Regions from separate parts of the Methylobacter sp. Wu1 genome, predicted to be linked through region 1. Evidence: predicted binding sites of a transcription regulator. Region 1 holds the regulator's gene; the other holds the start of a gene.
The links. The regulator HrcA, encoded in region 1, represses chaperone genes, less so after heat shock. The targets are predictions, from matches to a motif close to TNTTAGCACTCNNNNNNNNNGAGTGCTAANA.
Positions count from the first base shown of each region.

Region 1 (3,146 bases):
TAAGCGCCTGCAGGGTCTGCAATGTGACCGGCCGGTTGTTGATATAGGCTTTGGAGCGCCCGTCCTGATTGACTATGCGCCGAATCAGGCAATGGTGGTCGTCATCGAGATCGTTTTCTTTCAGCCAGCGCTGGGCCTCAGGCGCATCGGCCAGATCAAACTCCAGGTTGATTTCGGCGCGTTTGGCTTCGGGGCGTACATAGCCTGAGTCGGCCCGGTCACCCAGGGCGAGCCCCAATGCGGTCAAGAGTATGGATTTGCCGGCCCCGGTCTCGCCGGTAAGCACGGACATACCTTTTTCAAGGTCCAGGTCCAGCGATTTGACAACGGCAAGGTCGATGATGTTAAGGTTCAATAGCATAGGAATTAAATATGATAACCACTGCTCCAGTTTAATTTGCCCCGCAGTATCTGAAAGAAGTCATGGTCTTCGGGGTGCAGAATTCTAATCGGTTTCGGATCTTTTTTGATCAAAATTTTATCGCTGATCAGCACGGCCGGAATTTCAATTTGATCGCAGGTAACCAGTGCATTGATTTGCTTGGTCTGGCAGAAGCTGATTTCAATTTCAGCGGAATCATCGATGACGATCGGGCGATTGGTCAGGGTATGGGGGTTGAGCGGCACCAATACCAGCGCATTTAACGACGGATGCAGAATCGGGCCCCCTGCGGACAGGGAGTAGGCGGTCGAACCGGTGGGCGTGGAAACAATCAAGCCGTCGGAGCGTTGAGAATTGAGAAAGACGCCGTCAATCTTGGTCACGATTTCAATCATGCTGGGCGTTACCCAGCGATGAATCACCACTTCATTGACGGCTGTTTCTTCGTGAATGACCTGTTCGTCACGGACGATTTTGGTCCGCAATAAACAGCGTTTTTCTTCAATATAGTGGCCCTGGAGCATGCGGTGCAATCTGTCCGGCAGTTCGTTGGGCGATATGTCGACCAGAAAACCGAGACGCCCCAGATTGATGCCAATCAAAGGAATATCATATTCGGCAATGGCCCGTGCGGCAGTCAAAAAAGTACCATCGCCGCCAACCGCGATAACCAGATCGCAATATTGGCCTAGTTTGTCCATAGGGCGGGATTCGGGCTGATTACGAATAAACCGGGCGCTGTCCTTGGCAATCAGGACAGTGAATTGCCGGCTTTTTAAAAAATCATAAAGAATTGACAGGGGCTCAGCAATGCTGGGGTCACTGGGTTTGCCTATGAGGCCAATGGTTTTGAAAGGGCTCTGCATTGCCGGATACAAGTCAAAATGAATTGGATTATACAAAAACCTCAGTAAAGCAACCAGTTTTACCGGCAGAAGATGTTTGGGGTTCTCATGAGGAGGAGCGAAAGGCCTTCTTTAATAATAGGCAGTTTTAAGAAAAAGGGTTTTATTGACAACAAACCGTTGAGCTGATATTTTGCGGCGCTGGCACTCGCTCGGGTGGAGTGCTAATTATGATCTTTTAGAGGTTGATGTGAGTACTGATCAAGTTTTAAACGAAAGGTCGCTGCAATTGCTGAAAACGCTGGTTGAGCGTTATATCAGTGACGGTCAGCCGGTAGGCTCAAGGGTTTTATCAAAAGACTCGGGCTTAAACTTGAGTCCGGCCACCATCCGCAACGTTATGGCCGATCTTGAAGATTTGGGGTTGGTGCATTCGCCGCATACCTCGGCTGGACGCGTGCCCACAGTCAGCGGTTATCGCTTGTTCGTAGACAGCCTGTTGACAGTCAAGCCCTTGAAATCGGAAGAGTTGGCTCGATTGCAGCAGGGTTTATCAGTCACTGATAATAATGGTGATGTTATCGGCGTCGCCTCTCGTCTGCTGTCGGAATTGACCCGTATGGCCGGGGTCGTGACTTTGCCTAGGCGGGAAATGCTCTGCCTGCGGCATATTGAATTTTTGTCTTTATCCAATACGCGTGTATTGGTGATTTTTGTTACCAATGAGCAGGAAGTCCATAACAAAATCATTCATACTGCGAAGGCGTTTAGCGCTGCTGAATTGCAGCAGGCGGCGAATTATTTGAATTCAGTTTATTGCGGCCGCAGTCTGGTTTCAGTGCGGCAAGCAGTTTTTGAAGAGTTGAAGGAAGATCAGGCGCGCATGAATCAGGGTATGCTTGATGCGATCAAAATGGCGCAGCTGACTTTCGAGCAGGACAGTGAAAAAGAAGATTACGTGCTGACCGGCGAAACCAATTTAATGGGTTTTTCAGAGTTGGCGGATATGGACCGGCTGAAAAAATTATTTGAAGCATTCAGTCAAAAACAGGATGTGATTCATTTGCTGGATCAATGTATGAATGCAGAAGGCGTGCAGATTTTTATCGGCGAAGAATCCGGCTATCAGGCCTTCGATCACTGCAGCCTGGTTACATCATCTTATTCGATTAGCGATGAGGTGGTGGGTGTGCTGGGCGTCATCGGGCCGACACGCATGGCTTATGAGAAAGTTATCCCCTATGTCGATATTACGGCAAAATTATTAGGCGCAGCCTTGAATCAAAAATCATCGTCCCCATCATAACTAGCATCTGTTTTCTTTCGCGCGATTGGGCGCGAAAACCCATTTTTATATTTTGAGGAGCTATAGCGAATGAGTAATGATCAGGAAGTGCCTGAATCTCAGGTTGAAGCCGAGGTTAAAAAAGAAGAGCCAGTTGGTGAAGTGATTAACGGAGAGCAGCTGTTGTCTGAACCGACTCTTGAAGAACTGAAGCAGCAATTGGTGCAGGCCGAGCAGAAAGCTCAGGAAAACTGGGACAAAGCAGTTCGTGCCCAAGCGGAGATGGAAAACCTGAAGAGAAGGACGCAGAAAGATCTGGAGAGCGCGCATAAATTTGCGCTGGAAGGGTTTGCCAAAGAGTTGCTGCCGGTATTGGACAGTCTGACATTAGGACTGCAGGCAGCTACTGGCGACAGCCCTGAAGTGGAGAAGTTTCGCGTGGGCAGCGAATTGACGATCAAACAGTTTGAATCGGTATTCGCCAAATTTAACATTGAAACGATCGATCCGGTCGGCCAGCCTTTTAACCCCGAACATCATCAGGCTATGGCCATGCAGGCCGTGGAAGGCGCCGAGCCTAATACCGTGGTTAATGTTTTCCAGAAAGGCTATTTGCTGAACGGGCGCCTGTTGC
Region 1 is NZ_JAZHOC010000071.1:18,341-21,486, reverse strand. Features, by position in the region: gene recN (DNA repair protein RecN) at 1-361, opposite strand, end outside; gene V2P20_RS15465 (NAD(+) kinase) at 367-1,248, opposite strand; gene hrcA (heat-inducible transcriptional repressor HrcA) at 1,478-2,533, shown strand; gene grpE (nucleotide exchange factor GrpE) at 2,603-3,146, shown strand, end outside.

Region 2 (3,146 bases), on a different contig from region 1:
TCTTTGCCGACTTGTACTTTTTTAGCAGTACCTAACAAGTCGAGTTCCGCTTTTTCCAGAGACAGACCGACTTCTTCAGAAATCACAGTACCACCTGTCAGAACAGCAATATCTTCCAACATGGCTTTACGACGATCACCGAAGCCCGGCGCTTTAACCGCAGCAACTTTAACGATGCCACGAATCGTGTTGACCACCAGAGTCGCCAACGCTTCGCCTTCCACATCTTCAGCGATGATCAATAATGGACGGCCGGATTTCGCAACGCCTTCCAGTACCGGTAACATGTCGCGGATGTTGGAGATTTTTTTGTCGTACAGCAGGATGAACGGATTGTCCAGTTCAGCGCTCATGCTGTCCTGGTTGTTGATGAAGTAAGGAGACAGGTAACCGCGGTCGAACTGCATGCCTTCTACGACATCCAGCTGGTTGTCCAGACCTGAACCTTCTTCAACAGTGATTACGCCTTCTTTGCCGACTTTTTCCATCGCTTCAGCAATGATCTGGCCTACAGACTCGTCAGAGTTTGCAGAGATAGTACCCACTTGCGCAATGGCTTTGTTATCTGTGCAAGGCGCAGCTGAAGCTACTATAGACTCAACTGCTTTAGATACAGCCAAATCGATACCGCGTTTCAGATCCATTGGATTCATGCCGGCGGCAACAGCTTTCAGACCTTCATTAACGATAGCTTGGGCCAATACAGTCGCAGTGGTTGTACCGTCGCCGGCTACATCGGAAGTTTTTGAAGCTACTTCCTTAACCATTTGCGCGCCCATGTTTTCGAATTTGTCTTTCAACTCGATTTCTTTCGCAACCGATACACCGTCTTTAGTAATGGTCGGTGCACCGAAGCTTTTGTCCAGTACCGCATTGCGGCCTTTAGGGCCCAATGTTACTTTTACTGCGTTTGCTAAAATGTTAACGCCTCTCACCATGCGGCTACGCGCGTCATCGCCAAATAATACGTCTTTTGCTGCCATTTTTATTCCTTAATTTGTTATGTTAAAAATGATTGTGATTAAGTAAGACTCGGGCTTAAGCTAAAACGCCCATGATGTCTTCTTCACGCATAACGATAAGCTCTTCACCGTCAACTTTAACTTCGTTGCCGGCATATTTGCCAAACAGTACTTTATCGCCGACTTTAACATCCAATGGACGAACATCGCCGTTATCCAGCACTTTACCGTTACCTACGGCCAAAACCACGCCTTGGCTTGGTTTTTCTGCCGCAGAGCCAGGCAGAACAATACCACCTGCGGTGGTTGTTTCCTCTTCAACACGTTTAACAATCACTCTATCGTGTAACGGACGTATTTTCATTAATGTCTCCTAACAGTTAAATATAAAAGGTTAATCCAGTTGTTAGCACTCTCTGGCAATGAGTGCTAATAATAATCAGCTTTTGCAGACTGTCAAGTTCTTTGGCATCATCTCTTATCCTTATACGGAAACCACACGACTAATGAATGACAACCAACTATTACGCTATAGCCGTCAAATCATGCTGCCTCAAATTGATATTGAAGGGCAGCAAAAACTCCTGGAAGCCAGGATACTGATTATTGGCGCCGGAGGCCTTGGATCTCCCGCGTCAATCTATCTTGCCGCTGCCGGTGTCGGTAGCATCACAATTTATGATGATGATGAAGTAGACTTGTCCAATCTACAAAGGCAAATTGCTCATCACACCAGCGATATAGGGATTGATAAAGTAATTTCAACCCAGCGGACACTTAAAAATCTAAATCCGGAAATAAACGTGCAGGCTATTAAAAAGCGGCTGGAAGGTGATCAGCTCGAAAAAGCTGTGGTGTCGGCCGATGTAGTACTGGATTGCTCTGATAATTTCTCAACGCGTTTTGCCATTAACAACGCCTGCGTCAAACACAAAACCCCGCTGGTATCAGGTGCAGCCATACGCTTTGAAGGCCAAGTAGCCGCATTTACGCCGGGCAAGAATGACAGCCCTTGCTACAACTGTCTGTATCGTAACGACGGTGAGGAGCAACAGACCTGCTCAACCAATGGCGTGATAGCGCCTATTACGGGCATTATCGGCAGCATTCAAGCGCTGGAAGCCATGAAGCTGATTATGAATATCGGGGAAACGCTGACCGGCCGGTTACTGTTGGTCGACGGCTATACAATGGAATTTAACACCATGAAATTGCGAAAAAACCCTAACTGCCCGACCTGCAGTGCTGTCTGAATTTTATGGCTGGAGAAGGACTTTCCGGACCTCCAGGAGCATCCGGAAAGTCCAAAATGAAATATTATTTTTTGCTAAGCAACCCCTTAGCTAAACTAATTGCTCTCTCCGCTAGATCATTTATCACAGACGGGCTGTCGCCATGCGGTTCGGTTTCACCGAAAGGCTTGGCGTTTTTCTGCGAAAACTTGTAAATGAAATAACCCAATGGCGCAAAAGAAAACGCCGCAAGAATAATCATGCCCAAAAACAGCACAATGACTCCACTCATAACACCTCCTCATGATTTTATCAATATCTATTATTATTTTTAGGTGAAATTGGATAATACTCTCTTACAAGAAAAAAACACCCCGAACAAATCAATTAAAAATCTGACGAATTTAATTGTTTTTTATCGGTTTCAACCAATGATTGAATTCCGTAGGAGACAAACGCCTCCCGCCAAAAGTTGCGTAAAAAAACGGTTCATCGTATACTTCGGGCCAGCTTACTTGATCAAGCTAGCCTATAACATAAAAAACTTCTGGAGGTTAATACGATGAAATGGGAAACACCAAGTTACACAGACCTGCGTTTCGGTTTCGAAGTAACAATGTATATCTATAACCGTTAATCCATTCGGTTCAGAGTAAAAAGGGGCTTCGCATGAGCCCCTTTTTTTTGCCTGCTTGTCTTTATTCCCGTATCATTCGTTTCTTCACAGCTTTTTTCAAATACCGTCCAAACTATGAAAATCAGAGTTTTAGGTTCAGGCGCTGGCGGCGGTTTTCCTCAATGGAACTGCAATTGCCATAATTGTCACCGCTTGCGCCACAATCAAATGAACGGCAAAGCCCGCACCCAATCATCCATTGCCGTAAGCACCGATAACAGAAACTGGCTACTGTTCAATACCTCGCCCGATATTCGCGCGCAATTGGAAGCCTTC
Region 2 is NZ_JAZHOC010000049.1:26,809-29,954, forward strand. Features, by position in the region: gene groL (chaperonin GroEL) at 1-983, opposite strand, end outside; gene groES (co-chaperone GroES) at 1,039-1,326, opposite strand; gene V2P20_RS08495 (molybdopterin-synthase adenylyltransferase MoeB) at 1,469-2,215, shown strand; gene V2P20_RS08500 (hypothetical protein) at 2,280-2,486, opposite strand; gene pqqA (pyrroloquinoline quinone precursor peptide PqqA) at 2,757-2,831, shown strand; gene pqqB (pyrroloquinoline quinone biosynthesis protein PqqB) at 2,946-3,146, shown strand, end outside.
Region 2: a site for HrcA is predicted at 1,367-1,397, ahead of groES (co-chaperone GroES). Genes of this name have one in related genera too.